2 regions of the Cloacibacillus evryensis DSM 19522 genome follow, and region 2 is predicted to be linked to the other one. Evidence: riboswitches for the same ligand, from Rfam matches in the RefSeq annotation. Region 2 holds a riboswitch; the other holds the start of a gene.
The links. Region 2 has a riboswitch for molybdenum cofactor ahead of CLOEV_RS13130 (ABC transporter substrate-binding protein). Riboswitches for the same ligand answer to the same signal wherever they lie in the genome.
Positions count from the first base shown of each region.

Region 1 (4,906 bases), 2.4 Mb from region 2:
CGCGTGTCCGGAGGGGAAATGGCCGCGGGGGTTCTCCGTGAACGGCTCCCACTCGAGAAGGTTCTGCTCGCGGAAATCGAACGGGTCCATGCCGCATTCGTATGCGAGCATATCCATCGCGGTCTCGGCGCCCCAATATATCTGCGGCGAACCGTAGGCGCGGAAGGCCGAGCTCCAGCGATGGTTGGTCCAGATCGTATATGCCGTCACGCGCATATTGTCGTACGCATAGGGTGAGAAGAAGAACTGCCCGCTCTTGTTTGTAAGGTCGTTCGCGGACTCGCTGCACGGGCCGTGGTCGATCCAGCACGTCCCATCGACGCCGATGAGTTTGCCTTTTTCGTCCGCCGCGGCTCTGATATGCATAAAGGAGGGCGAGCGCTTCGGTGTGCGCTGGTTGTGCTCTTTCATATTGACGCGCATATATACGGGACGCCCCGTCGCCATCAGGGCGAGGGCAAGATACTGCTCATTGGTGACCGTAGTCTTGTAGCCGAAAGAGGCTCCCATATTGTTCTCAATAATGCGGATCTTCGACGGCGGCAGGCCGATACCTCTGGCAAGCTTGACTATCGCGAAGTAGATGGCGCAGGATTTGGAATGGATCGTCACGCGCCCTTCGTCGTCGTAATACGCATATCCGCAGTCGGCCTCGAGAACCATGTGGGGCTGGCGCGAGCTGTAGAATTCATCGTCAACTTTATGCGGCGCGTTCGCGATAATATCGCTCGGATCATCGCCCTTTGCGAAGCAGCGCTTGTTCCACGCGTTCGGCATACCGTCGATGCCGGGGCAGTCGTCAAAGACGCTGACCGCGTCGGCCTTGATCGCCTCGCGGACGTCGACGAGTTCGGGAAGCTGCTCATAGTCGACCTTGATCTTCTGCGCAGCCGCGCGCGCGTGCTTTTCGTTGTCGGCGACTACGACGGCGACAATATCGCCCCACTGGCGGATCTTGTCCCCCTCCTCGACCATGATGCGGCGCTCCCAGCCGTCGACAACGGCGGAGTCACAGCCGATCTGGCCGCGCAGGCGGTTCGTGCCCTTGACGTCCTTATAGGTGCAGACCTTCACGACGCCTTCGCACTTCTCGGCTTCGCTCACGTCGATCTTGTTGACCTTCGCGTGGCGCACGCCCTCAAGGGCGTAGGGATAAGCGAAGAGGAACTCCTCCGGCAGCTTCAGGCGGTCGTCGTCGCCGAAATCCCAAAGACCTGTCGCCTTGAACACCGCGTTCGGACGCGGATAGCTCGAATTCCAGACCTTGTCGCCCGGCTTGTACATCTTCGCGAGATCCTCGATCTTCTCTTCACCGCGCAGGATCGCGGCGGCCTTCATCACCGCGTCGACTATCTGCTTGTAGCCGGTGCAGCGGCAGGCCATCCAGTTCTTGCCGAACCAGTCGCGTACCTCTTCGCGCGTCGGGTTCGGGTTCTGGTCAAGGAGCGCCTTTCCGCAGGTAATGAAGCCCGGTGTGCAGAAACCGCACTGGATCGCGCCGCAGACTATCATCGCCCACTGCAGGGCGTGAAGATTGTCGGGGGTGCCTATCCCTTCGATCGTCGTGATCTCCGAAAACTCGGGGACGTTCTTCCAGCGCGTGATACAGGCGCGGACCACCTTGCCGTTGAGTATGACGTTGCAGACGCCGCACTGGCCGCAGTCGCAGCCGCGCTTCGTCCCCGTCATCTTGAGCTGTTCGCGGAGGACTGTAAGCAGCGTTACGTCCGGCTTGCCCATCACACGGCGCGGAACTCCGTTGATAGTGAGTTTCTTGATGACATAGCTCGCCGCGAGTTGTGCCTCTGTCATTTCCTTTGCCATTGAAAATCTCCTCTCTCGAAATAAATTTTTCCATATCCCACGCATCGGGAACTTCGGAAATAAATTAAAAAACCTTGACTGCGTTTTCATTGGAAAGAAAGAGAGTATGATATGCCCGCCTGCCGACGAAACGATCGAGACTTACCCCTTTCCAATTCGGACACTTTGCGCATCCCGGGAGGCTTCGCGGTTTTCCGCAAAAACCCTTGGAGCCCTTCGGCTCACTGGTCCCACCTCCATGGCATCACGCGTTAGGAGATGAAACTCGGGGTTGCAACTAAGTTGCAACAATTGTCTAAACTTTCTATTCAAATTATACAAAAGTACAGAATAATGAGCAATATTTAGGTAGGATATGAGATGTTATGCGCTATTTTGATTAGTTTATGTTTAGTAAATTTTTTACGAAGGTCAGTTGCATAAAGTTCAAAATAAACTTTTGCCTCACAAAAGTACAGGGAGGCATCTTCCGCCGTTCAAAAAAAAGATAATGAAAGAGAGCCGCCTCTCCCCCATTATCTTTGCTATACGTGCGCCGGGCGGATCCAGCCCTAAAGCAGCGCCATACGGTAACGTTTTTCCGGGCGGCCTACGCGGCGGTAGGCATATTCGACGACGACGCGCTCGCTCATCGTGAGAAATTCAAGGTAACGGCGCGCGGTCGACCTGGAAATGCCCAGGTGCTCGCCGACCTCCTGCGCCGAGAAGGTGTCTTCATTCGCTTTCAGAAAGGATTCAATGTCGTTGAGACACTTAAGCTGGAGCCCCTTTGGTATCGAACGGTTGTTGGCCCATGAAGGGTCGTGGCTCTTCATCGAGACGAGGGCGTCAAGATCCTCCTGCTGCCAGGGGCGCGTTCTGCCGGTCAAGGAATGATGGTATATCTGGTAATTTTTCAGCGTGGCGCGCAGACGGTCGAAGGAAAATGGTTTGACGAGAAATTCAAAAACTCCCGCGCAGAGCGCCTTGCGGACAAGCTCCGGGTTTTCCCCCGAGGATACGACGATATAGTCGGTGCGTGAAAAGGACTTGCGAAGGTCGTCAAGGCCCTCTATCGCGCTGAAATCCTTCAGAAACAGGTCAAGCAGCACGAGATCGACATCGACGCAGCGCATCGCCTCGAACATCTGGGGCCCCGTCGATACGCATTTCAGCAGCGTAAAGGCGCTGTCATTGATGATGATATCGGAATAAAGTTTTTGAAGAAGCGGATCTGACTCCGCGATCAAGACTTTCAAACTGCGCATTTCAACCACTTCCTCCTCTCTTATCTGTAAGATTTGGTGTTCCGCTGAGGGGGAGGAAAAGGCCATTACACAGGCTGCGCCCGCGATCTCCTTTCCCCTTTCCAGACGGGAGGCACCTTCGTTTCCAAAGACACCCAATGGTCGTGCTCCATTGAGAATTATTTTTCTCTGTAGGAGCTTTGACTCGGGGTATTATTCAGTTTTATTCATTTAAGATTATAACAAAGAGGCTGTTTTCGTCAAGGAGAGACATCTTTCTGAAAGATAACGCCGTCAGGTCTGCCCAGACATATTGGAGCGCCGCCGCAAGCTTTGTGCAGGGCGGTAAAAATACGAAAAAAGTTAAGGCTCCGGTTGCAAAGTTGCCCCATTTCCACTATCATTATATCGCACTATGCAATTTTATTCCATGTATTGGAAATTTGATATATTTTGGAGGCTGCCATGAAGGAAGATTCAGTACGTTCGGTCGAACGCGCCTTTTCCATACTGAAGGCGTTTACAAGAGATGATTACAAGCTCACGCTCAGCGAGCTCGCGGAGAGGATACAGCTGCCCGTGACGACCACGCTGCGCCTGGCGAATACGCTGGAGAACCTCAACATGCTCCACCGCCACAGCGACCGCTGCTATTCGCTCGGCAATCAGCTTTACCTGCTCGGGAGCGTGGCGAAGGCCAATTTCCGCCCGCAGCAGATCATCTACCCTTATATGAAGCAGATACGCGACGAGACGAAGGAGGCCGTTTCACTCTACGGCGTCATCGGCGAAGACCGCGCCTGTTTCGAGCACGTCGAGAGCCTGCTCTCGATGCAGTGCGTAATGCGCGTGGGAGACCGTCTCCCCCTCTGGGCCGGAGCGGGCGGAAGGGCGCTGCTCGCCTTCCTCGGCGAAGAGATCATCGAGCGCGAGATCAAAAAAGCCCACAAGATAACACCGACGACCCTCTTTGAACCGGACAAGCTGCGGATAGAGCTTTCCAACGTCCGCACCCTCGGCTACTCGCTGAGTTACGGAGATCGTGAAGAGGGCATCCTCTCGGTCGCCGTGCCCATCTTCAACCGCCGCGGCGAACTCGCCTTCTCCTTTTCCGTCGCGGGACCGATCCAGCGGTTTACCGAAGAGCAGGCGTTAAATCTCGTTCCCAAGATACAAAAGATGTGCAGAGAGGTCGCAACTCAGATATAATAGAGGCGGTACAGCAAAACACAACTCAGCTTCCGCCGCTCAGCACGCGCGCAACGGCGCGCGGCGTCCGGCGGCGCTCTAAGAAAGAGGTGCCGTCATTTATGACAAATCAAATCTGGAACCCGCAAGAGTACAGGAAGAGCGCGGACTTCGTCTCCAAACTCGGAGAACCGGTAATAGAGCTCCTTGAGCCAAAGGCGGGAGAGAGGATTTTGGACCTCGGCTGCGGAACGGGCATTCTGGCAAAGAGGCTGGCGGACATGGGCTGTTCCGTCGTCGGCACCGACGCGAGCCCGGAGATGGTCTCCGCCGCGAAGGAGCTTGGCCTTGACGTTCTGCTCGCCGATGCGCAGACGCTGAAGATGGATGAAAAATTTGACGCCGTCATGAGCAACGCCGCCATCCACTGGATGCCCGACCAGTACGCCGTCGTGCGCCGCGTCTGGAACCTGCTGAAGCCAGGCGGGCGCTTCGCCGCCGAATGCGGCGGCGAGGGCTGCGTGCGCATCATCCGCGAAGGGATGAAGATCGCCCTCATCAAACGCGGCATAGATTACAAGGCGCGCAATCCGTGGAAATATCCCGAGCTCGGCGCTTTCTCAAAAATCCTTGAAAATCAGGGCTTCCAGGTAAAGTTCATCGCCCGC
Region 1 is NZ_KK073872.1:514,334-519,239, reverse strand. It holds gene CLOEV_RS02165 (molybdopterin-dependent aldehyde oxidoreductase) at 1-1,824, opposite strand, end outside; molybdenum cofactor riboswitch at 1,953-2,107, opposite strand; gene CLOEV_RS02160 (response regulator transcription factor) at 2,376-3,071, opposite strand; molybdenum cofactor riboswitch at 3,150-3,273, opposite strand; gene CLOEV_RS02155 (IclR family transcriptional regulator) at 3,516-4,259, shown strand; gene CLOEV_RS02150 (class I SAM-dependent methyltransferase) at 4,361-4,906, shown strand, end outside.
Region 1: another riboswitch for molybdenum cofactor. It lies ahead of CLOEV_RS02165 (molybdopterin-dependent aldehyde oxidoreductase); the one in region 2 lies ahead of CLOEV_RS13130 (ABC transporter substrate-binding protein).

Region 2 (4,906 bases):
TCCCACTTCTCCTCGAGCACGATCCCTATCTGCATCCCCTGGGTCACGGTGAGGAGCCTCTGGCGATGAAGATCGAACAGGCCGTCGGAGTCGCATATCTTTATTTCAACGTCGTTCCAGTCGGGGGTGCCGAGCGCGTCTCCCAGATATTCTATGCCGTGTACGGAAAGGAACTGAACGATCGCCCCCTTTGAACGCGTATTGATTACCAGCGCCTTTTCGTAGATGTCGTCGATGGGTATGGTCTTCGCAAGCGACCTCGGCGTAAAGTATATGATAGAGGAGGTTCCCGGTATATCCGGGCGGAATATGGGGTCGCGGTCTATTATCTCGCCGCCGATGTCACGCTGTATCGCGCGGATGCCGCGCTCGATGTCTCCCATCAGACGCGTCATGATATAGCCCGGCATCATCGTAACGCTTTCCACGCCGCCGGTCATCCGGCTGTTTATCAGCGTCGCGAGGAACAGCTCCAGCGGATTTTCGGAGACATAGGTCTCGCGGAGTTCCCCGCCGTCTTCGGCGGGGGCGGTGAGAAACACGAGCCTCCGCGTCGGCCCGTATCTCCGAAGCGCGCCTTCGGCGTCGAGCGAGATCGGCGTTCCCCACGCTCCGAGCTTGTGGCGTATCTCGGAGACCTCCGAGGAAAGTTTCATCGCGATACTTTCGGGTCCTGTCCTTGCCAGCGATATCATTTATACTGCCTCCTCCGTAATGAATTTATAATGAGACGCGCTTGCGCTGGAGCCGCGCGCTGTCCGTTCCCGGCGGATAGGGGATGGAGGTCACCTCTCCGGTGTGTATGTGGATCAGGTACATCGACTGCAGGCCGTTGAGATACATCCGCCCCTCCCCGGTACAGCCGGAGGTATGTTCGAGATTATGCCCGTATAAATTGTACTGTGCCGGTTCGCCGCTCACATCCTCGTAGGTGTGCCCCGCGCTGAAGCTGAACTGTCCGAGCGAGAAGCGTCCCGGGCCGGTCCAGACCTGAACCGAGGCGCTGTGCGGCTCCTCGAGCAGGGTAGGGACGTGGTCATGGTTGCCTGTGACGAGGATCGCCCCGTAATCCTCCTCTTCAAAGATGGAGAGAAAATCCTTCACCCTTTTCTGATACAGGTCGAGCATCCCGGGACGCTGCTCGAGCTTTACGTTGTCCACAAAATCACCCGTGTGGACGATCCAGGCCGGCCTCAGCCGGTGCAGCGCCCGCCGCAGGTAAGGATATATGGTGTAGGGGGTGTCGGATAGATGCAGCACCATCTCCTTGGCGTCGATACAGGGCGGATTGATGCCGAACCAGATGCCGAGGTCGTCAAACTGCTTGATGATCGGGCACTCCCGCATCTCCTGGAGCGTCGGCTTGGGGATATTCGGTGGTATGCGCAGTGTCGCCATCTTCATCGCCTCTTTTTTGTTTCAAAAGAATTTTTAGTAATTCCGAACGGAAGACCTTGCCTTTTTATCTCCTTTATTGTACCATAAGCCCGATGATAAAATAAATTATGGTTCTCCGAGCCTGTACGCCTACGGAAAAGATCTATGGCTTTCAGGCCGACAGGGTTGCCTGGGAAACGAGGCAGCCTCCCTTTGGAAAGGAGAACGGCTGATGAATCTGTTATGGGCCGTACTCTATACAAAGGGGACGGCCCTTTTATTTTTATCGTAAAGAGGCTTAAAGACACACAAAATCTCCACTTAAGCAAGGGGCGACCCCAACGCCCCTTGTCTTCCCTTGTTTTTATTTGTTGAAATAAACGCATGAAATAGTGTACAATAACCGCGGCGCGGATTTTATCGCGCGAATGTTCTGCGTATGTTGCCTGCATACGTCCCTGAAACTGCCTCTCCTGCGGCCTGGCGGCTATGGAGGGCGGTCGTTAGGGCGGTCCTGGAAACGGGGCCGTCTCCCGTTGCGGAAAGGGGATCGCGGAAGTTTGCCGCTTTCGTCTTTTATTCTCCGTCCCGCGGGTTTTGAGCATAGGTTGTAATGCAACACAAATCTCACGAGGAGGGTTTTTACCCATGCGTATCAACAGGAAAGGCTCCATTATCGCGCTGCTTCTCGTCGTCTGCCTGCTTGCCTTCGGCTCGCTCGCGACGGCAAAGGCCCCCGTGCTTAGGATGGCGACCACCACCAGCACGGACAACACCGGATTGCTTGATTATCTCGCTCCCATTCTTCTTAAGGATACCGGCATCGAGATCCAGTGGGTCTCGGTCGGAACCGGCAAAGCTCTTGAGTATGGCCGCAACGGCGACGTCGACGTCGTGCTGACCCACGCGCCGTCCCAGGAGGACAAGTTCATGGCCGAAGGCGCCGGAGCCAACCGCCGCAAGGTCATGTTCAACGACTTCGTCCTCATCGGCCCCGCGAATGATCCCGCGGGCGTAAAGGGCAAGCCCGTCACGGAAGCTCTGGCCACGATCGCGAAGAAGGGACAGCCGCTTGTCAGCCGCGCCGACAAATCAGGCACGCACACGGCGGAGCTGAGCCTCCTCAAGGCGGCGGGAGTGAAGGATTTCGACAAGGCGAAATGGTATGTTCAGACCGGCCAGGGAATGCTGAAGACGATCAACATCGCCGACGAGCAGAACGGCTACGCGCTTACGGACCGCGGAACCTTCATTAAATACGAGGCCGGACTCAAAGGCAAGCCGGGACTCGTGATAGTCTGCGAGGGCGACCCCGAGCTGCTCAATAAGTACAGCGTCATGGCGGTCAGCCCCCTGAAGCATCCGAACGCCAAGTACGATCTCGCGCTCAAGTACATCGACTGGATCACCTCCTCAAAGGTGCAGAAAGATATCGCGAACTTCAAGGTCGAGGGCAAGCAGCTCTTCTTCCCCGAGGCCGAGATCCGTTCCGGACATTAATAAATCGATATAATCGGCATAACGGGCGGACGCCGGACGAAAACGTTGAAGCGTCCGCCCGAATTATGTAAAACACGAGATAAGGACTGATCTGATGGATTTCATAGTTGAAGGATTTATACAGGCTTTCAGGCTCCTCTTTTCAATGGACGAGGAGACTATGAACATCCTTTTCACCACGCTGCGGCTGACGGCGCTCTCGATGGGCGGAATACTGCTCATGGGGCTGCCGCTGGGTTTCATTCTCGGGTACTTCGATTTTCCGGGCAAGCGCTGCGTCCGCACTGCAGTCGACACCCTGCTCGCCCTGCCGACGGTGGTCATCGGCCTGCTCGTTTACGCCTTCATATCGCGGCGGGGCCCCTTCGGCGGCTGGGATCTGCTCTTTACGGTCAAAGGCATGGCGATCGGACAGATCATCCTGGGGACGCCGATAGTGGCGGCCTACACGGCGACGGCGATCGAGGGGCTTGACGACCGGCTTCGCCAGACGCTGATGACGCTCGGGGCCTCGGGGACCAGGCTCGCGATGACGAGCCTGTGGGAGGCGCGCTTTCTTGTCCTTGTCGCCGCGCTGACGGCCTTTGGCCGCATCGTCGGCGAGGTCGGCTCCGCGATGATGCTCGGGGGCAACATCAAATGGCATACGCGAACGATAACCACGGCGATCACGCTTGAGACCGGCAAGGGAGACTTTGCCCTCGGCATCGCCCTCGGCGTGATCCTCATACTGATATCGCTCATTCTCAACATTTCGCTGACTTTCCTGCGCCGCAGGACGCAAAACTGAAACAGACAAAAATACCGGAGATAGACGGTGCGAAGGAGGAGCGTCCGGGATGAGCTCGCCGCTTTACGAAATACATGATCTGAAACAAAGCTATGGGAAGGGGCAGCCGGCCCTCGACATCGCGGAACTTTCAATAAGGAGCTCGGGCATAACCGGCCTCGTCGGCCCCAACGGCAGCGGCAAATCAACGCTGCTCAAAGTGCTCTCTTTCCTTATCCCATACAAAAGCGGCCGCATCATATTTGACGGCCGTCCGGCGGAGGGGCGTGAAGAGGCGATCCGCCGCGAAGTGACATATATGCTCCAGGATTCCTATCTGCTGAACCGTTCCGTCTATGAAAACATCGCCTATGGGCTGAAACTGCGCGGGAATATTCCCGATATAAAGGTCCGGGTAAACGAAAGCCTGATACAGGTGGGGCTCGATCCGGAAAAATTCGCCAAGCGGGCCTGGTATCAGCTCTCCGGCGGAGAGGCGCAGCGCGTGGCCCTCGCCGCCCGGCTGGCCCTCCGCCCGCGCGTCCTGCTGCTCGACGAGCCGACCGCCAATGTCGACGAGGCGAGCGCCCAGCTGGTGATGGAGGCGGCCGTCAGCGCGGCGAAAGAATACGGCGCCGCCGTTATCGTGGCGACACATGACCTCGCGTGGCTCTACGAGATGTCCACCGACATCGTGAGCCTCTATCGCGGCCAAGTCGTAGGCAGCGGCGCGGAAAACCTCCTGCAGGGCAAGTGGAACAATTCAGGAGGCTGCATGGTGCGGGAATTTACCGACGGGCAGGCGGTGTTTGCCTATCCGCCGCAGACGGTAAGAGCGAACGCGGCGATGATCAACCCAGCCGACGTGCGCATCGCCGCCGGCAGGCCGCGGACAGCGCATGAAGTGAACGTCATCGGCGGCCGTATCGTGCAGATGACGCTGGAGCGCGCCACAGGCTCGGTGCTGGTTTCGACGGAGGTCGGCGGGAACGTGATAAAAACGCGCGTGGAAGCGGCGGAGCTGGACCGCCTGGGGCTATTCCCCTCGCAGGAGGTCTATCTGACGTTTCCTTATTCCGCTGTACGCTGGATCTTGTAAATCGGCGTAAATCGGCGTTTAGAAGTGCGAGTTGCTAAATAACTTTGGGCTCTGGAACCGGAGCCGTATATTAATACGGCGAGGACGCCAGAGCCCTAAGTTATGACGCAAATCGCGCTTATAAACGCCGATTTACCTTATTTTGAAGATAAAAGGAACCC
Region 2 is NZ_KK073872.1:2,925,683-2,930,588, reverse strand. It holds gene CLOEV_RS13140 (hypothetical protein) at 1-695, opposite strand, end outside; gene CLOEV_RS13135 (metallophosphoesterase) at 721-1,404, opposite strand; molybdenum cofactor riboswitch at 1,500-1,617, shown strand; molybdenum cofactor riboswitch at 1,822-1,942, shown strand; gene CLOEV_RS13130 (ABC transporter substrate-binding protein) at 2,026-2,877, shown strand; gene CLOEV_RS13125 (ABC transporter permease) at 2,972-3,667, shown strand; gene CLOEV_RS16585 (energy-coupling factor ABC transporter ATP-binding protein) at 3,717-4,745, shown strand; gene CLOEV_RS16180 (energy transducer TonB) at 4,878-4,906, opposite strand, start outside.